DNA from 3 places in the Streptomyces sp. NPDC058284 genome. Region 2 is predicted to be linked to each of the others. Evidence: riboswitches for the same ligand, from Rfam matches in the RefSeq annotation. Region 2 holds a riboswitch; each other region holds the start of a gene.
The links. Region 2 has a riboswitch for thiamine pyrophosphate ahead of thiC (phosphomethylpyrimidine synthase ThiC). Riboswitches for the same ligand answer to the same signal wherever they lie in the genome.
Positions count from the first base shown of each region.

Region 1: linked by a shared signal. The riboswitch ahead of thiO (glycine oxidase ThiO) and the one ahead of thiC (phosphomethylpyrimidine synthase ThiC) in region 2 are both predicted to bind thiamine pyrophosphate.
Region 3: linked by a shared signal. The riboswitch ahead of ACFVYR_RS10425 (thiamine ABC transporter substrate binding subunit) and the one ahead of thiC (phosphomethylpyrimidine synthase ThiC) in region 2 are both predicted to bind thiamine pyrophosphate.

Region 1 is NZ_JBHVYE010000017.1:154,929-161,601, reverse strand. Features, by position in the region: gene ACFVYR_RS23805 (deoxyribonuclease IV) at 1-363, opposite strand, end outside; gene pknB (Stk1 family PASTA domain-containing Ser/Thr kinase) at 490-2,439, opposite strand; gene ACFVYR_RS23795 (thiazole synthase) at 2,547-3,341, opposite strand; gene thiS (sulfur carrier protein ThiS) at 3,348-3,560, opposite strand; gene thiO (glycine oxidase ThiO) at 3,557-4,783, opposite strand; TPP riboswitch at 4,781-4,894, opposite strand; gene ACFVYR_RS23780 (NAD(P)/FAD-dependent oxidoreductase) at 5,097-6,260, shown strand; gene ACFVYR_RS23775 (Rv2175c family DNA-binding protein) at 6,494-6,673, shown strand, end outside.
Region 2 is NZ_JBHVYE010000008.1:213,417-220,089, reverse strand. Features, by position in the region: gene ACFVYR_RS14600 (IclR family transcriptional regulator) at 1-296, shown strand, start outside; gene ACFVYR_RS14595 (SsgA family sporulation/cell division regulator) at 399-836, shown strand; gene ACFVYR_RS14590 (YibE/F family protein) at 1,020-2,648, opposite strand; TPP riboswitch at 2,720-2,874, shown strand; gene thiC (phosphomethylpyrimidine synthase ThiC) at 2,867-4,681, shown strand; gene ACFVYR_RS14580 (hypothetical protein) at 4,866-5,759, opposite strand; gene ACFVYR_RS14575 (metallophosphoesterase) at 5,940-6,673, opposite strand, start outside.
Region 3 is NZ_JBHVYE010000005.1:234,005-240,677, reverse strand. Features, by position in the region: gene ACFVYR_RS10435 (ABC transporter ATP-binding protein) at 1-333, opposite strand, end outside; gene ACFVYR_RS10430 (ABC transporter permease) at 369-1,979, opposite strand; gene ACFVYR_RS10425 (thiamine ABC transporter substrate binding subunit) at 2,096-3,181, opposite strand; TPP riboswitch at 3,260-3,376, opposite strand; gene rlmN (23S rRNA (adenine(2503)-C(2))-methyltransferase RlmN) at 3,419-4,525, opposite strand; gene ACFVYR_RS10415 (phosphatidate cytidylyltransferase) at 4,621-5,730, opposite strand; gene frr (ribosome recycling factor) at 5,762-6,319, opposite strand; gene pyrH (UMP kinase) at 6,476-6,673, opposite strand, start outside.

The DNA.
Region 1 (6,673 bases), on a different contig from region 2:
CGAGCCCGTGTGCACGACGACGCCGAGCGCGCCGATCTCGCGGGCCCTGCGCAGCGAGTGGCGCAGGGAGTCCACGGACTTCTCGACGGTCGCCTCCGTGTGCGAGCCGAAGTTGATGAGGTAGGGCGCGTGGACGTACGCGGGGATCCGCTCGGCGGCGCAGGCCGCGCGGAACGCCTCGTCCTGCTTCGGGTTGCCGGGCGGGGTCGCCCAGCCGCGGGGGTTGGCGACGAAGACCTGGACGGCTTCGGCGCCGAGGTCCCGGGCGTACGGAAGGCCGACCGTGGCCAGGCCGCCGGCCACGGGGACATGGGCGCCGACGGGGTTGCGGGACGCTGCGCTGGGGGTGTTGTTGCTGCTCACGCCCTCCAGGGTGGCACGGGCGCGGGGGTGCTCCGTCAGCGGTCCGGGACGCGCGGGACCCGCGGGACCCGCTGGACCCCGGGTACGGGGCTCAGCGGGTCTTCAGGAGCGGAGAACGCGCACGGCTCAGCGGATCGTGATGGTGATCGTCGAGTTCTTGGGGGCCTTGTCGCCGCCGTCCACCGACTGCTTCTTCACCTTGTCGCCGAAGATGCCGAGCAGGCCGCGGTCCTCGTCCACCTCGAAGCCCGCCTTCTCCAGCTCGTCCGTGGCATCGTCGACGCTCATGCCGGTCACGTCGGGGACCTCGACCATCGGCGGTCCCTTGGAGATCGTCAGCGTGACCGTGTCACCCTCGGCGAGCGTCTTGTTCTGGGCGGGTGACTGTGCGGCGACGTTGCCCTTGTCCTCGTCGGAGTGGACCCGCTCGGTGGCGACCTTCGCCTTGAGGCCCTCGTCCTCGAGGTCGGCGATGGCGTCGGCCTCGGACTCGCCCGTCACGTCGGGGACCTCGACCGCGCGGCCCTTGCTGACGACCAGGGCGACGGCCGAGCCCGCCTTGCGGGTGAAGCCGGCCCGCGGGTCCGTGCTGATCACGGAGCCCTTCTTGACGTCGTCGCTGAAGCTCTGGCTGACCATGCCCGGCGCCAGCCCGGAGTTCTTCAGCTCCTTCTCCGCCGTGGCCAGCGGGATCTTTCTGACGTCCGGGACCTTGACGGTCTCCGGGCCCAGCGAGACGGTCAGCGTCACCTTGTCGTTCTGCCGGATGCGCTCGCCCGCCGCGGGGTCGCTGGCCATGACCGTGCCGCGCTTGTCCGTGTCGCTGTACTTGCGCTTGATGTCCTTCACTTCGAGCCCGGCCTCGTCGAGCCGGTCCTTCGCCTGCGCCTCGGTCTTCGCGAGGAGCGGCGGGACCTTCGTGAACTGGCCGGAGTTGATGTACCAGATGCCGGTGCCGAGCCCGAGGACGAGTACGACGGCGGCGATGACCGCGACCATGCGGCGACGCGGCTCGAACCGCCTGCGGGGCACCGGGGCGGCGGCGGGCGGGCCGGCCGGCGGGGTCGCGAGGACGCTGGTGCGGTTCAGCGGGTCCTGGCCACCCTGCTCGCCCTCGGCGGGGAGCGGGAGCTGGACCGACCGGGCCGCGCGCGGGATGACGCTCGTGCGGTCGTCGGCGTTGTCGTGCCCCGTCGCGTGCGCCTGCGGCGGCACCGCGTCGAGCTCCTCCTCGGTCAGGGCGGACCGCGCCTCCCTGAGCTGGGCGAGGAGCGCCACCGCGTCGTACGGACGGACGTCGGGGTGGCGCGCGGTGGCCGAGGCGACCACCTCGTCCAGCGCGACGGCGAGCCCGGGGACGGCCGCCGACGGGGGCGGCACGTCCTGGTGGAGGTGCTGGTAGAGGACCTGGGCGGGGGAGTCGCCGGAGTGCGGCTTGGCGCCGGTCAGCATCTCGTAGAGCACGACCCCGCTGGCGTACACGTCGACGCGGGTGTCCGCCGTGCCGTGCTCGATCTGCTCGGGGGCGAGGTAGGAGACGGTGCCGAGCACGGTGCCGGTCGTGTTCGTGACGGTGTCCACCGCGCGGACCAGACCGAAGTCGGCGACCTTGACCCGGCCGTCGTCCCCTATGAGGACGTTCTCGGGCTTCATGTCGCGGTGCACGAAACCGGCGCGGTGCGCGGCGCCGAGCGCGGCGAGGACCGGCTCCAGGATGTCGAGCGCGGCCCGCGGCTGCAGCGCCCCGCGCTCGCGCAGGACGTCGCGCAGGGTGCAGCCCGCGATGTACTCCATGGCGAGGTAGACGTACGAACCGTCGGTGCCCTGGTCGAAGACGCCGACCACGTTCGGGTGCGAGAGGCGGGCCACCGACTTGGCCTCGCGGATGAAGCGGTCGACGAAGGAGGCGTCGGCCGCCAGCGTCGGATGCATCACCTTGAGCGCGAGCACACGGTCGAGGCGGGTGTCCACGGCCCGGTAGACCGTGGCCATCCCGCCGACCGCGATGCGTCCGTCGATCCGGTAACGGCCGTCGAGCAGCTGCCCGACGAGCGGGTCCTGAAGGGTCGTGTCCACGCAGGGGAGTCTACGAGGCACCACCGACACCTCCACCCGCCCGGGCCGCTTCCCGGCGGGACTGCAGCCGAGCTGTGACGCTCACCGCCGTACCCCCGCGCCCGGCGCTAGAACGCGGGCCGCTCCGGATCGAGCCGCGCCATGCCCGCCGCGGGCGAGGACGCCTCCGCGAAGTGCCTGCGCGGGATCCGCCCGGCCCGGTGCGCGAGGCGCCCCGCCTCGACGCCGTGCCGCATGGCCTCCGCCATCAGGACCGGCTCCTGCGCCCGCGTCACCGCGGAGGCGAGCATCACGCCCGCGCAGCCCAGCTCCATCGCGATCGCCGCGTCGGACGCCGTGCCCGCGCCCGCGTCGAGGATCACCGGCACGCGCGCGTGCTCCACGATCAGCTGGAAGTTGTGCGGGTTGCGGATGCCGAGACCGGAGCCGATGGGCGAGCCCAGCGGCATGATCGCCGCGCAGCCCACGTCCTGAAGCTTCCGGGCGAGCACCGGGTCGTCGTTGGTGTACGGCAGGACCGTGAAGCCGTCGTCCACCAGGACCTCCGCGGCGTCCAGGAGCTCGACCGGGTCGGGCAGCAGGGTGCGCTCGTCGGCGATCACCTCCAGCTTCACCAGATCCGTGCCGAGCGCCTCGCGCGCGAGACGGGCGGTGAGGACGGCCTCGCCCGCCGTGAAACAGCCCGCCGTGTTGGGCAGTACGCGGATGCCGAGCCGGTCGAGTACGGAGAGCACGGAGCCCTGGACGTCCGGGTCGAGGCGGCGCATCGCGACCGTGGTCAGCTCCGTGCCGGACGCGACGAGGGAGCGCTCGAGGACGTCGAGGCTCGGCGCTCCGCCCGTGCCCATGATCAGACGCGAGGAGAGGGTGAGCCCGCCGATGACGAAGGGGTCGTCTGCCATGGTGGTTCAGCCTCCCTGGACTGCGGTGAGTACTTCGACACGGTCGCCATCGGCGAGCGCCGTGGCGGACCACTGCGCGCGCGGGACGACGGTTTCGTTGACGGCGGCGGCGACACCGGAGTGCGCCGAGGACAGGGTGGCCACGAGGGCGTCGAGCGTGGTGCCCGAGGCCACCTCGCGTACTTCTCCATTGAGGGAGACGGCGAAGGGCGTGCTCATGCGTGCTGCTCCATGACGTGCTGCGCGGGGAGTGCGGGGGAGGCGCCTTCGAAGCGGCGCGGGGTGAACGGGCGTGCCTCGTCGGGGAGTTCACCGGTGGTCAGAGCGTGCGCCATGACGTCACCGGTGAGGGGCGTGAGGAGGACGCCGTTGCGGTAGTGGCCGGTGGCCAGCTGGAGTCCGGCGAGCCGGGTCGGGCCGAGCAGCGGCGCGTTGTCGGGCGAGCCGGGCCGCAGCCCCGCGCGGGTCTCGGTCAGCGGCAGTTCCGTGATGCCGGGCACGAGTTCGTGCGCGTCCCGCAGCAGCTCGTACACGCCGCCCGCCGTGACCGTCGTGTCCCAGCCGAGCTCCTCGCTGGTCGCGCCGACGACGAGCTCGCCGTTCTCGCGCGGCACGAGGTAGACGTGGCTGCCGCGCACCACGGCCCGCACGGTGCGGCTCAGGAACGGCGCGTAGGGTTCCGGCACCGTCAGCCGCAGGACCTGCCCCTTCACGGGGCGCACGGGCGGCAGTACGTCGTCGGGGACGCCCGCGAGCCGCCCGCTGAGGCTGCCCGCCGCGAGCACGGTCCGCTCCGCGCCCAGTCCGGTGCCGTCGGCGAGGACGACACCGTGCGCCCGCTCGCGTACGACCGAGAGGCGCTCGGCCCAGGCGCGGTGGAAGACCACGCCGGCCCGCTCGCAGGCCACCACGAGCGCCGCCGCGAGTCGGCGCGGGTCGATCTGGTGATCGCCGTCGACCCGCAGGCCGCCGCGTACGCCCGGCGCGAGCATCGGCTCCAGACGGCGGCACTCGCGCCCGCTCAGCCACTCCGAGGCGAGCCCCGAACGGCGCTGCAGGGCGTGCAGCTCGCGCAGGTGGGCGCGGTCGTCGGAGTCGAGCGCGACCGCGAGCGTGCCGCAGGCGCGGTAGCCGAGGTCCCGCCCGCTCGCCTCGGTCAGCTCGGCGGCGAAGGCGGGGTAGCGGCGGGCCGATTCGAGATTGAGGCCGAGCAACGTCTGCTCGCCGTAGTGCAGTTCGGTGACGGCGGCCAGCATGCCCGCCGCCACCTGGGCGGCGCCGCCGCCCGGTTCGGGGTCCACGACCGCGACGGAGAGCCCGCGCTGCGCGGTCCGCCAGGCCGTGACCAGGCCGATGACGCCGCCCCCGACGACGAGGACGTCGGTGGTGGCCGACGGCGCCGCCGTAGGGGACGCCGAAGGAGACGTCGTACGTGGATGCATGGGCGTCCAGCCCCTCCCTTCGCCGGCATGACCCGGATCAGGTTCGTACGGTCGGAGGCCGTCCCAGCCTCCCTCTCAGTCCGGTACGCCCGGACTCCCGCGAGTGCTCTGCACCGGCCACCCTAGCCCGTCGCTCCGCGCGGCGTCAGGGGAGCTGTCCGGGTATGAGCAGTGACGATGTGTCAGAGATCTCCTCGTAGCCATCTGAAGGCACCCGGTCCCGCCGCCCTACAGTGATCGGGTGAGCGAGCAGCAGAGGCAGACCGGGAAAGAGCTTCAGGCGGAGCGGCGCGTCGTCGTCGTGGGCGCGGGGATGGCCGGGGTGCAGACCGCGGTGGCACTGCGGGAGCAGGGCTTCACCGGCGCGGTCACCGTCGTCGGGGCGGAGCCGCACCAGCCGTACGACAGGCCGCCGCTGTCCAAGGCGGTGCTGCTCGGCAAGGCGGAGGGCTCCGCCTTCGACATCGACTTCGAGGCGCTCGGCATCGAGCTGAGCCTGGGCCGCGCGGTCACCGGGGTGCGCCCCGCCGACCACGCTCTCGACACCGAGGCGGGGCCCCTCGCGTACGACGTCCTGGTCCTCGCGACCGGCGCCGAACCGATCAGACTCCCCGGCACCGAGGGTGTCCCCGGGGTCCACCTGCTGCGCACCCTGGACGACGCGGAGCGGCTGCGCCCCGTCCTCGCCGAGCAGCACGACGTCGTGGTCGTCGGGGCGGGCTGGATCGGCGCGGAGTTCGCGACGGCCGCGCGTGAGGCGGGCTGCTCCGTCACCGTGGTGGAGGCCGCGGGGCGGCCGCTCGCGGGCACGCTGCCCGAGGAGGTCGCGGCGCCCATGGCGGGCTGGTACGCGGACTCCGGAGCGGTACTGCGCACCCACGCGCGCGTGGAGCGCGTCGAGCCGGGCGCCGTGCTCCTGTCCGACGGGACCAGGGTGCCCGCGGGCGCCGTCGTCGTCGGCATCGGCGCGCGCCCCGCGACGCGGTGGCTGTCGGGCTCCGGCATCGAGCTCGGCGCCCACGGCGAGGTGGTGGCCGACGACCGGCTGCGCACCTCGGCCCCCGACGTCTACGCGGTCGGCGACTGCTCCTCCTTCCCTTCGGGAAGGTACGGGGAGCGCCTTCTCGTCCACCACTGGGACAACGCCCTCCAGGGCCCGCGCACGGTGGCGGCCAACATCATCGGCGAGACCCCGGCGGCGTACGACCCGGTCCCGTACTTCTGGTCGGAGCAGTTCGGCCGCTTCGTCCAGTACGCGGGCCACCACGAGGGCGCCGACGAACTCATCTGGCGCGGCGACCCGACGGGTGTGGCCTGGTCGGTCTGCTGGCTCCGCGAAGGCGCGCTCGCAGCCGTCCTCACGGTCGGCCGCCCCCGAGACCTGGCCCAGGGCCGCAAACTGATCGAATCCGCCACCCCCCTGGACCCCACCCTGACAGCAGACCCGTCAATCCCCCTGAAAAAGGCAACCCGATAACGAAACCCCCGCCCCGTAAGGGACGCGGGGAACGGCGCCCCCAGCCCCCACGGCCCGCAGCAAACACCCGAGCGACCACCCCCCAGGGGCGCGGGGAACTGCGCACCCAGCCCCCACGGCCCGCAGCAAACACCCGAGCGACCACCCCCCAGGGGCGCCGGGGGAACGCCGCACCTACCCCCACGGCCACACAGTCACCGCCCAAGGCCCCCGGCCAGAGATACGCTGGGGACGTGACCGAGATTGACGCAAAGACCGATGCTCTCGTCCCCGCCTGGCTGCACCTCCCCGACATCGCGGAAATGCTCGATGTCGAGGTGACCCGCGTGCGCCAGCTGGTCAAGGAGGGCACGCTGATCGCCGTACGCCGCGGGGAGAACCGCGCGCTGCAGGTGCCGGCCGCCTTCATCGAC
Region 2 (6,673 bases):
TGGACCACCTCGACCGCTACCCGGTCCAGTCGACCACGCGCTATTCGGTCCGGGACGACCGCACATTCATCCGCCGACTCGATGCCATGGAGCGGATGCGGCCCGTCGTGGAGCGTCAGGAGTACGCGCTGGGGACGGTCTGCGCGGCAATCCCGATTACAGCGGGTGACACGGCCGCGACCATGGCCATCTCCGTTCCGGCCTATCAAGCCGACCGACTGCTGCCCGCAGCCCACCGGTTGCAACGGGAGATCGGAAAGCTACTAGGAACACTCGCCTTCTCTATCAGCATCTGAAAACTCACTCCTTGTGATCTGACACGCACGTTGAGCAAGATGCGAGGGTGTCAGGGAGTTGGTTCCTGGCTCCTCGACGGCTAAGTGACGGGGTAGGGCGCGATGGACGAGACGGTGCAGGCAGAGGTCATGATGAGCTTTCTCGTTTCCGAGGAACTGTCATTTCGCATCCCGGTGGAGCTGCGCTACGAGATCGACGATCCCTATGCCGTGCGGCTGACGTTCCATCTGCCGGGGGACACTCCGGTGACCTGGGCCTTCGGGCGGGAGTTGTTGATCGACGGGGTGGGCAGGCCGTGCGGCGACGGTGATGTGCGGATCGAGCCCACCGATACCGGTCTGCTGGACGAGGCCCTGATCAGGCTTCAGGTCGGCGCGGACCAAGCGCTGTTCCGGGTGGGCATCCCGCCGCTGCTCGCCTTCCTCGACCGCACGGACAAGTTGGTGCCGCTCGGACAGGAGCGGGTGCTCGCCGACTTCGACGCACACCTCGACGAGGCGCTGGACCGGATCCTCGCGGAGGAGCAGAACGCGGGTTGACTCGTTGCCGCCAACAACTCCATACAGGCAGTGGCATTTTGGTGCATTTGCTGGCGGGGCCCTTGGGGCGCGTACAGCGGCTTGAGTGCCCGGGTGCACCGATCGTCCCCGGACGCCCCGTGCATCCGGCCCCCGAGCGCCTCAACCCCCCCACCCCCACCCCAACCCCAAGCCCCGGATCAACTAGCGCTTGCGCCGTCGCCCCTTCCCACCGCGCGACGGCCGAGCGGAACCGGCAGCACCAGCACCCGCCCCTGCGACAGGGCCCGCATTCACACGCGCACCCGTATTCACACTCGCACCCGCACCCCCACTCGCACCGGCTCCGGCATTCCCCCCGGCGCCCGCACTGCCCCCCGCCCCCGTCGTGCGGTCCGCCGAGACGACCAGGGCGGCGAGCGCGGTCGTGACCGGCACTGAGGCGACCAGGCCGATCGAGCCGATCAGGGTGCGGACGATCTCCTCGGCGACCAACTCGCTGTTGGCCACCGTGCCCACGCTGGACTGAGCGATCGAGAAGAGAAGGAGGAGGGGCAGGGCGGCGCCCGCGTAGGCGAGGACGAGGGTGTTGACGACGGAGGCGATGTGGTCGCGGCCGATGCGGATGCCCGCACGGTACAGACCGCGCCAGCCCATGGTCGGGTTGGCCTGGTGCAGTTCCCAGACCGCGGAGGTCTGGGTGACCGTCACATCGTCGAGGACGCCGAGCGAGCCGATGATGACGCCCGCGAGCAGCAGCCCGCTCATGTCGATGGACGGGTAAAGGCCGTGGATGAGGCCGGTGTTGTCATCCGTATTGCCGGTCAGGGAGGCCCAGCCGATGAAGAGTGAGCCGAGCAAGCCGATCAGGAGGAGGGAGATGAGCGTACCGAGCACCGCGACCGACGTACGGGCTGTGAGGCCGTGGCAGAGGTAGAGCGCGATGAGCATGATGGCGCTCGCCCCGATCACTGCCACGACCAGTGGGTTCGAGCCCTGCAGGATGGCGGGCAGGATGAAGAAGGTGAGCACCAGGAAGCTGATGGCGAGGGCGACCAGGGCCATCAGGCCGCGCAGCCGTCCCACCACGACGACGGCGAGTGCGAAGATGCCGGCGAGCAGAGCCATCGGAATCTTGCGGTTGACGTCGGTGACGGAGTACTGGAGTCCTTCGGGGGCCTTGGGCTCGTAGGCGACCACCACCTGTTGGCCCTGCTTCAGTTGCCGGGGCGAGTCCGGCTGGATGATCTCGGTGAAGGTGCGGCCCTTGTCCTTGCCGCTGCCGACCTCGATCGTCGCCCTTTTGCAGATGCCCGCCGCCCGGGACTGCGCGGACTGTCCCTCGGCGGTGGAGGTGTCGCCGTTCGGCTGGGGCTGTGACGGGCTGAGGTCTTTGCAGGGCAGTTCCTGCACCTTGGTGACCTTCGCCGACTGTGTCTGCCGGTCGAAGCCGACGCCGGTGCGTTCGTGTCCCGGTGTGCCTCCGGGCCACAGCACGGCCAGGCCCACGACGACTGCGGCGGCGAAGGGGATGAGTACCGCGGCGATGACCTTGCGGAGGTGCTTGGAGACGGGAGCGGCCGGACCGTGACTGTGCGAGTGCCCGTGTCCTCCATGCCCGGACCCGTGCCCGTGTGACCCGCCCTGCCCGTGTGACCCGGACCCGTGCCCGTGTGGCCCGGACCCCTGTCCTCCGTGTCCTTGTCCTCCGTCTCCCTGCCCCCCGTGCACACGCCCGTCACCTGGAAAGTTTCCGTCCGGGGGCGGGGCCGGGGCCGGTGGCCCGGACGGGGGGTGGGGGGGCGGGGGGAGCGGCGGTTCTGTGGTGGTCACTGCCCGATCATCGCAAGAACGAAGGGGGCCCTCTGTTCAGCGCGGCCGATATGACGCTAGCGTGGTGCCACCTTTGCAATCGCGGGAGCTCGGAGCACCGGGCTGAGAGGGCGCTGACCTCCGTACGAACGGGCACGATCGTGCACGAGCCGTACGGGATCCGCTGCGTCGACCGCCGAACCTGTTACCGGGTAATGCCGGCGTAGGGAGTAGGTCTCATGACCACATCGGACACACGCACGCCTGCCTCCGGCAGCGACGAGAACACCGTCGCGGCCGACGAGGCCGGGAAGTCCATCGGCTGGCACAAGGCGTATGTCGAGGGCTCGCGCCCCGACCTGCGCGTGCCGGTCCGTCAGGTGCACCTCACCAATGGCAAGTCCGTCACCCTGTACGACACCTCGGGCCCGTACACCGACCCGTCGGCCGAGACCGACGTCCGCCGCGGGCTGCCGCCGCTGCGGGAGAACTGGATCATCGCCCGCGGCGACACCGAGGAGTACGTCGGCCGTCCGCTTCGCCCCGAGGACGACGGTCTCAAGCACACCTCGCCCCGCGGAGGGCTCAAGAACCTCGACGCGGTCTTCCCCGGCCGCCCCCGCCAGCCGCGTCGGGCCCGCGACGGTCAGGCGGTGACGCAGCTCGCGTACGCCCGGCGCGGTGAGATCACGCCCGAGATGGAGTTCATCGGGATCCGCGAGAACCTCGACCCCGAGGTCGTGCGCGCCGAGGTCGCCGCGGGCCGCGCGGTGATCCCGGCCAACGTCAACCACCCGGAGATCGAGCCGATGATCATCGGCAAGAAGTTCCTGGTGAAGGTGAACGCCAACATCGGCAACTCCGCGGTGACCTCCTCCATCGAGGAGGAGGTGGACAAGATGACGTGGGCGACCAAATGGGGCGCCGACACGGTCATGGATCTGTCCACCGGCCGCAACATCCACACCACCCGTGAGTGGGTCCTGCGCAACTCCCCCGTGCCGATCGGCACCGTGCCGCTCTACCAGGCCCTGGAGAAGGTCGACGGCAAGGCCGAGGAGCTGACCTGGGAGATCTACAAGGACACGGTCATCGAACAGGCCGAGCAGGGCGTGGACTACATGACGGTGCACGCGGGCGTGCGCCTGCCGTACGTCCCGCTCACCGCGCGCCGCAAGACCGGCATCGTCTCGCGCGGCGGCTCGATCATGGCCGCCTGGTGCCTCGCGCACCACAAGGAGAGCTTCCTCTACGAGCACTTCGAGGAGCTCTGCGAGATCCTCGCGGCATACGACGTGACGTACTCGCTCGGCGACGGCCTGCGCCCCGGCTCGATCGCGGACGCCAACGACGAGGCGCAGTTCGCCGAGTTGCGGACGCTCGGGGAACTCAACACGATCGCCAAGCGTCACAACGTACAGACGATGATCGAGGGCCCCGGTCACGTCCCGATGCACAAGATCAAGGAGAACATCGACCTCCAGCAGGAGATCTGCGAGGAGGCGCCGTTCTACACGCTCGGCCCGCTGACCACGGACATCGCACCCGCCTACGACCACATCACCTCCGGCATCGGTGCCGCGATGATCGGCTGGTGGGGCACGGCGATGCTCTGTTACGTCACGCCGAAGGAGCACCTCGGCCTGCCGAACAGGGACGACGTCAAGACGGGCGTGATCACCTACAAGATCGCGGCCCATGCCGCCGACCTGGCCAAGGGGCACCCGGGCGCGCAGGACTGGGACGACGCGCTCTCGGACGCGCGGTTCGAGTTCCGTTGGGAGGACCAGTTCAATCTGGCCCTCGACCCGGTCACGGCGCGGGAGTTCCACGACGAGACGCTGCCGGCCGAGCCCGCGAAGACGGCGCACTTCTGCTCGATGTGCGGGCCGAAGTTCTGCAGCATGAAGATCTCTCAGGACATTCGGCGCCGGCACGGCGGTGACCTGGCCGACAGTGACCTGGCCGCCGATGACATCGAGGCGGGCATGGAGCAGAAGTCCAGGGAGTTCGCCGCGGCGGGCAACCGGGTCTACCTGCCGATCGCCGACTGAGCCGTCCCCACGGCCGACGGCACGCGGAAGCAGGGCAGCACACCGGCATCCAGCCGGTCACTGCCCTGCCCCGCGCCTCGTCCAGCCGGGTGTTCGGCCAGGTCATACGGTCTGACCTGGCCGGCCCTTCGTCCGGCCCCTGCGTACCTGTGCACGGTCGTGCCCGTGCCCGTCCCCGGCCCTACTACTCCGGCTTGTGGTCGGGACCGCCGAAATCGGGGCTGGAGAAGTCCGGGCTCGAGTAGCTCGGCCGGGACCCCGCGGTCTGGCCGCCGTCCGGGCTGCTGAACCCCGGCCTGTGGTAGCCGAGTTGGGGCATGCGGCCACCCTTGCCGGATTCCCCGGCGCCCGGAGACGGCGCGCGGGCGGCCGGAGCCGCCCCCGGATCCGTCAGGGCCTCCCGCAGGAACGGTACGACGCCCCGCTCGAGGAGCGCCCGGCCCCAGTCTTCCCTGGCCCGGGAGACCTCCTCGCACTGCTCGCCGTGGAGTTCTGCCTGGAGCGAGGTGGAGCCGTTGCGCAGAGCGGTCAGGAGCAGACCGACGGCGGCGACCAGGATGCCCCCTGCGGTGAGCGCGCCGAACAGCCATCCCGCGGTGAGCAGGGTGTCCGCGAAGGCGGGCTCGGGGTTGAGCATCTTCAGGATGTAGCCGACGAGTAGGAATATCGCGGCGGCCGCCCCCGCGAGGACGGGTGCGAGGACCGCGACGACGGCGATCGCCCCGGCTCCCGCTGCCACCGGTTCCGCCACCTCGCCCATCGTGGTGGCGAGGCTGAGGCCGCCGGAGCCGGACTCCGCGGCGCTCTGTCCGTTCCCTTCACGGATCGTGGTGGATGTCGGTCGAGGTTCGCGCAACTCCTCGCGAACCTTCACGTAGTGCGCGTACTCGGCCGCTGCCGCGGCCGTGATCAGTGCTGTCGCGTTCAGGGCCATGGTGCGCAGTTGTTCGGTGTTGAGCCGCTGGCCCACGGCGGCGAGTTCAGGACGGTCAGGTGCGTTGCGCAGCGCCTCATCGAGAATCCGCTCGTATTCGGGGCGGTCCTCATTGAGCAGGTGTGGAGCGCTGTTCATGTGCATCCCCCGATGCTCCGTAGGGCTGAGGCTCGCATGGCTACGAGCCGTTGGGCAGAAACGGAGGGGAGCCTGCTACGGATAAGCCGATGGTAGAGCCGTGACCGCATGCGGTGACAGGGGGTTTCCAGAATTTGCCACCCTGGCCAGCGTGATCGTGTAGAGGAACGCCTGCCCGCTGAAGCCTCAGTCAGCCAGTGGGAGTTGCTGGACCAGTAGCTTTCCAGCCATGGTCACTCCGCCGTCCATGGCGATGGCCAGGCCGTCGGCGTAGACGTGCGGGCCCTCGATGACCGGGCCGCCGCCGTCCGACTCGTCCTCGGAGCCGACATCGCCCAGGAGGTAGGGGATGGGGCTGTGGCCGTGGACGATGCGTGTGCCGCCATAGATGTCGAGGAGTTCGCGGACGGCCGAGGGGCCCGACTCGTCGCGGAAGGCGAAGCGCTTGGTGAACTTGCGGAAGAGGTCCCAGCACTCGTCGGCGTCATTGCGCGTGAGGGTCTCCCGGATGGTGTCGTTCACCGCCTCGATCGAGTCGCCGTAATCCAGATAGGCGGTTGTGTCGGAGTGCACGAGCAGGTGGCCGTCGGCCTCCTCCATCGCGTCCAGGCGGGCCATCCACTGCAGGTGGTGGTCCTCCAGCCGCTCCATGTCGGTCTTCTGCCCGCCGTTCAGCAGCCAGGCGGCCTGGAAGGTGGCGGTGCCTGCGCCGGAGTTGACGGGGGTGTCGCCGAAGCGCTTGGCGCCGAGCAGGAGCAGCTCGTGGTTGCCCATGAGCGCCTTGCAGTAGCCACCGGCGGCGGCGGCCTCGGCGGAAAGGCGCATCACGAGGTCGATGACGCCGATGCCGTCGGGACCGCGGTCGGTGAAGTCGCCGAGGAACCACAGGCGCGCGTTGCCCGCGGCCCAGTTGCCCTCGG
Region 3 (6,673 bases), on a different contig from region 2:
TTCACCCCGTGACGCGCCGTGCATACGCAGCCCGAACGCGACGTTGCCCGCCACGTCACGCTGCGGGAAGAGCTGATGGTCCTGGAACATCAGGCCGACGCCCCGCTTGTGCGCGGGCACCCCGCGCTGATCGCGACCGTCCAGCAGGACGCGTCCGGCGTCCAGCCCCTGCAACCCGGCCACCACCCGCAGCAGCGTCGACTTGCCGCTGCCGCTCGGCCCGAGCACGCAGACGATTCCGTGCTCCCCGACATCGAGGTCGACGCGGTCCAGCGCGGCCCGCGCCCCGAAACGTACCGTCGCGTCCCGCAGACTCAGCAAAGCGTCCCTCACGTGCGTCACGCCGGTCACACCCGTCCCGTCCGCCATCAGAACTCCCCCGTCGTACGGTCGGTACGGATGCGTTCCAGGAGCAGCAGAGACACGGCACACACCACCATGAGGATCGTCGAAAGGGCCATCGCCTGCCCGTAGTTGAGGTCACCGGCCCGGCCGAGCAGCCGCGCCACGGCGACCGGCAGCGTCGGGTTGTCCGGCCGCGCGATGAAGACGGTCGCCCCGAACTCGCCGAGCGACACGGCGAAGGCGAACCCGGCGGCGATCAGCAGCGCCCGCCGCACCATGGGCAGGTCGACCTCCCGCCACACCCGCAGCGGCGACGCCCCGAGCACGGCCGCCGCCTCGCGAAGCCGTCCGTCCACCGCACGCAGGACGGGCAGCATGGTGCGTACGACGAAGGGCACACCGACCAGCGCCTGGGCGAGCGGTACGAGGATCCAGCTGGTCCGCAGATCGAGCGGCGGCTCGTCCAGCGTGATCAGGAACCCGAAGCCCACCGTCACCGCGGAGACCCCGAGCGGCAGCATGAGCAGCGCGTCGAAGCCGCGGACCAGGCGTCCGGCACGCCGGGTGAGCGCGGCGGCGGCGAGTCCCCCGATGACGATCGCGATGGCCGTGGCCACGACCGCGTACTGCAGGGAGTTCCAGATCGCGTCGATCGGCGGTACGAGGAAGGCGCCGCCGTCCGCCGAGGTCAGCTCCTCGTAGTACTGGAATCCGAAGCCTTCGGGGCCCTCGAAGGACCGCTGGACCAGCACCCCGAGGGGCAGCAGGATCAGCAGGGCGATCGTCGCCATGACGAGCCCGAGCAGTGTCCACTGCCCGGCGCCGCGCGGCCGGCGCGCCACCGCGGAGGCGTCGACGAGTTTCAGCACGCTCTCGCGCCGCCGTGCCGTCCAGGCATGGACGGCGAGGATCAGCCCCACCGCCGCGAACTGCACGATCGTCAGGACCGCGGCCGTCGGCAGGTCGAGCAGCTGTGCGGTCTGCCGGTAGATCTCCACTTCGAGGGTCGAGTACGCGGGTCCGCCGAGGATCTGCACGACGCCGAAGGAGGTGAAGGTGAAGAGGAAGACCATCAGCCCGGCCGCGGCCACCGCGGGGCCGAGCGCGGGCAGCGTCACCGTCCGCCACGCCGTCCAGCGCGAGGCGCCGAGCATCCGCGCGGCCTCCTCCTGCCGCGGGTCGAGCTGCGACCAGAGGCCGCCGACCGTGCGGACGACGACGGCATAGTTGAAGAAGACGTGCGCGAGCAGGATCGCCCAGACGGTGGTGTCCAGGCGTACGCCCCACAGCTCGTCGAACAGCCCGCCCCGCCCGATCAGCGCGAGGAAGGCCGTCCCGACGACGACCGTCGGCAGCACGAACGGCACGGTGACGACGGCCCGCAGCGCCCGCTTGCCGGGGAAGTCGAAGCGCGCGAAGACGTACGCGCCGGGGAGCGCGATCAGCAGCGTGAGCGCCGTCGACGCGAGCGCCTGCCAGGTGGTGAACCACAGCACGTGCCGGATGTCGGACTGCCCGAGGACGTCCGCGATCCGGCCGAAGCGCCAGGCCCCGTCGACGTGCAGCCCGCGCGCGACGATCGCCGTGACCGGGTAGGCGAAGAAGAGCGCGAAGAACGCGACGGGCAGGCCCATCAGAGCGAGCCGCGCCGCGCCCGCGCGACGCAGACCCGCGCGCGGGCGGCTCTGCGACGACGGCTTCACCTTCGGCTCCGCGTCCGACTCCGACCCCGCCCCCTCCCCTGACTTCGCTACTTCAGTACGAGCGAGGTCCACGACTTGATCCACGGCTCACGGTTGTCGGCGATCTTCTTGGGATCCATGGTCTGCGGCTTGTCGACCGTCACTCCGTGCTCCGTGAAGAGTTCGGGCAGCTTCGTGCCCTCGCGCACCGGGTTCACGAACATGTTCAGCGGCATGTCCTCCTGGAACTCCTTGCCCGCGAGGAAGTCGAGGAGCGCCTTGCCGCCCTTGGCGTTCCCCGCGTTGCTGAGCAGGCCCGCGTACTCGACCTGTCGGAAGCAGGTGCCGGTCGCGACGCCGGTCGGTGCCTCCTTGGGCTGCGGCTTGGCGTAGAGCACCTCGACGGGCGGCGAGGAGGCGTAGGAGACGACGAGCGGCCGGTCGCCCTTGGCCTTCTTGCCGCCGGCGGACCCGGAGAACTCCTCGTTGTAGGCCTGCTCCCAGCCGTCGACGACCTTGACGCCATTGGCCTTGAGCTTCTTCCAGTAGTCCGCCCAGCCGCCGTCGCCGTACTTGGCGGCCGTGCCGAGCAGGAAGCCGAGGCCCGGCGAGGAGGTCGAGGCGTTCTCGGTGACCAGCAGGTTCTTGTACGCGGGCTTGGCGAGGTCGTCGAAGGACTTCGGCGGCGCCAGCTTCTTGTCGGCGAAGTACTTCTTGTCGTAGTTCACGCAGATGTCGCCGCTGTCCATGGGGGTGACCCGGTGCTTGCCCTGGTCGACGCGGTACTGCGAGCCGATCTTGTCCGACCCCTTGGCCTCGTACGACTGGAAGAGGCCGTTGTCGAGCGCCCGGGACAGGAGCGTGTTGTCGACGCCGAAGAAGACATCGCCCTGCGGGTTGTCCTTGGAGAGGATCGCCTTGTTGACGGCGGCGCCCGCGTCACCGTCCTTCAGGACGTGCACGCGGTAGCCGGAGCGCTTCTCGAAGTCCTTCAGCACGTCCTTGGACACGTTGAAGGAGTCATGGCTGACGAGCGTCACGCTCTTGGAGTCGGATTTCCCCGAACCGCCGTCGGAGCTGCCGCACGCGGAGACGGCGACGAGCCCGATGCCGACCGCCACGGCGGTGAACGTGACCTTCTTGGTGGTGCTCACTGAAACTTCCTCCTGGGTGACCAGGAAGAGACGCGGCCCCGCCCGCCGACCGACTGGCCTGCGGGCAGGGCGCTACAGCTTGAGTCATGCCCGAACTCCCTACCCGGAATGACCCGGGCGAGGTTCAGAGGGTCTGCGGCCCACCTGTCCAAGGTGCCGCACTCTCAGCGCTGTGGCGCTCCCCTGTCGGAAATATGCAGATGTGTGTACGAGACGTACGCCCGCACGCCCGTCAGACTACCTCTCGGCCGCGGCGAGCTGACCGCACGCTCCGTCGATCTCCTGACCCCGGGTGTCCCGAATCGTGACCGGTACACCGTGCGCCGCGATGGCCGCCACGAACGCCTTCTCGTCCTCGGGGCGCGACGCGGTCCACTTCGAGCCCGGCGTCGGGTTCAGCGGAATCAGGTTCACGTGCACCGGCTTGCCCTTGAGCAGCCGCCCGAGCCGGTCACCACGCCATGCCTGGTCGTTGATGTCGCGGATCAGCGCGTACTCGATGGAGAGGCGGCGGCCCGACTTGGCCGCGTACTCCCAGCCCGCGTCGAGCACCTCGCGCACCTTCCACCGCGTGTTGACGGGAACGAGCGTGTCGCGCAGCTCGTCGTCCGGCGCGTGCAGCGAGATAGCGAGGCGGCACTTGAAGCCCTCGTCGGAGAACCGGTGGATGGCCGGCACGAGCCCCACCGTCGACACCGTGATCCCGCGCTGCGACAGGCCGAGGCCGTCCGGCTCCGGGTCGGTGAGGCGGCGGATGGCGCCGGTCACGCGCTTGTAGTTGGCCAGCGGCTCGCCCATGCCCATGAAGACGATGTTGGAGAGGCGCGCGGGCCCGCCCGGGATCTCGCCGTCCCTGAGCGCCCGCATGCCGTCGACGATCTGGTGCACGATCTCGCCCGTCGACAGGTTCCGGTCGAGGCCGGCCTGTCCCGTGGCGCAGAACGGGCAGTTCATGCCGCAGCCCGCCTGGGAGCTGATGCACATGGTGACCCGGTCCGGATAGCGCATGAGCACCGACTCGACGAGCGTCCCGTCGAACAGCCGCCAGAGCGTCTTGCGGGTGGTGTCGTCGTCACAGCTGATGTGCCGCACCACGGACATCAGATCGGGCAGCAGCGCCTCACGGAGCTTCTCGCGCGAACCGGCGGGGATGTCGGTCCACTCCGCCGGGTCGTGGGCGTACCGCGCGAAGTAGTGCTGCGAGAGCTGCTTGGCGCGGAACGGCTTCTCGCCGGTGGCGGCGACGGCTTCCTTGCGCTCGGCGGGCGTGAGGTCGGCGAGGTGCCGCGGGGGCTTCTTGGCTCCGCGGGGCGCGACGAAGGTGAGTTCTCCGGGTACAGGCATGGTCCTTCCAGTGTCGCAGACATACGCGAAGGGGCTCGCCGCCCTGTGGACAACGAACCCCTAACGCACGTTTACGCAGGTCAGCCAGGTATGGATCAGCCCGAACCGACGAAGATGACCAGCAGCAGCCAGACCACGGGGGCCGTCGGCAGCAGCGAGTCGAGGCGGTCCATGATGCCGCCGTGGCCCGGCAGCAGCGTGCCCATGTCCTTGATGCCGAGGTCCCGCTTGATCATCGACTCGCCGAGGTCACCGAGCGTGGCGCTCGCCGCGACGGCGAAGCCGATCACCAGGCCCTGCCACCACTGGCCGTCGTCGATCAGGAACTGCAGGCACAGCGCGCCCCCGGCCATCGCGAAGGTGACCGCTCCGACCAGGCCCTCCCGGGTCTTGCCGGGGCTGATGCGCGGCGCCAGCTTGTGCTTGCCGAAGCGCCAGCCGATCGCGTACGCCCCGGTGTCGCTGACGACGGTCAGGAGCAGGAAGGTCAGCACCCGCATGGCGCCGTCCTCGGCGGTCAGCATCAGCGCCACGAAGGTCGCGAGGAAAGGAACGTAGAAGGCGGCGAAGACCCCCGCCGTGACGTCCTTCAGATAGCCCTCCGGCGGCTCCGTCATGCGCCAGACGAGGACCGCGAGGGCGGTGAGGGCCATCGCGACCCACGCGCCCTCGGTCTCGCGCACGTAACCGGCGACGACCATCGCCGCACCGCCCACCGCGAGCGGCACGAGCGGCGCCTTGATGCCCTTGCGCTCCTCGAGCCGCGAGGTGAGCTCCCAGAGGCCGACCACGACGGCGACCACTATGACGCCGATGAAGACGGCCTTCACGATGAACAGCGACGCGATGATCACCGCGCCGAGTCCCACACCGACTCCTATGGCCGCCCCGAGATCGCGGCCCGCGCTCTTCTTCTGCGGTGCGGCCGGGGCCGGCTGCGGCTGTGGTGCGCTGGGCATGGGCTCCTGCGGAGGCTCGTCACGGAACAGGGGGCCGCCCGTCCGAGTGGCCCCCCGGCCGTCGTCCTGGTCTCCGCCGTTGACGGGTACGTCGGGCACGATGGGCATGGGCTGCGTCTCAGACGGAAACAGCGCGTCCTGCGCATCGTACGCGGGACCTGACGGGGTCGCCCCCTGACCGGGCCCCGCGTCGGGCGGCCCCCAATACCCGGCTCTGGGCGGCGCCCCCCAGGAAGAGTCGTTCACGGATCGGTTCCTGATTCCTCGGACTCGAGACTCAGACTTCGAGCAGCTCGGCTTCCTTGTGCTTGAGCAGCTCGTCCACCTGCGTGACGTACTTCGCGGTGGTGTCGTCGAGCTCCTTCTCGCCGCGGCGGCCCTCGTCCTCGCCGATGTCGCCGTCCTTGATCGCCTTGTCGAGGGCCTCCTTGGCCTTGCGGCGGATCGACCGGATCGAGATCTTGGAGTCCTCGGCCTTGGTCTTGGCGACCTTGATGTACTCCTTGCGGCGGTCCTGGGTCAGCTCAGGGAACGTCACACGGATGATGTTTCCGTCGTTGCTCGGGTTGACGCCGAGGTCGGAGTCGCGGATCGCCTGTTCGATGTTGCGCAGCGCGCTCTTGTCGAACGGGGTCACCACGGCCATCCGCGGCTCGGGCACCGAGAACGAGGCCAGCTGGTTGATCGGCGTCAGCGCGCCGTAGTAGTCAGCCACGATCTTGTTGAACATCGCCGGGTGCGCACGGCCGGTGCGGATCGCGGCGAAGTCCTCCTTGGCGACCACGACGGCCTTCTCCATCTTCTCCTCGGCCTCGAGGAGGGTCTCTTCGATCACCACTTGCTCCTGCGTGTCTTGAGTAGGCCCGGCCGGCACGGGGCGGCCGGCTGCGTCGCGTGTCTTTCCTGCACGGTGTCCGACCGGCAGGGCTTTGTCCATCCCCTCAAGTGACGTCTCGCGTCCGTCTCTTGAGACTGGCCCAGGTCCCTCGGGTCAGGCCCGGCTTCCCTGGTCGCCCACGAGTGTGCCGATCTTCTCACCCTTGACGGCCCGGGCGATATTGCCTTCGGAGAGCAGCTCGAAGACGAGGATGGGCAGCTTGTTGTCCCGGCACAGCGTGATCGCGGTCATGTCGGCGACCTTGAGATCGCGGGTGATGACCTCGCCGTAGCCGAGGGCGTCGTACTTCAC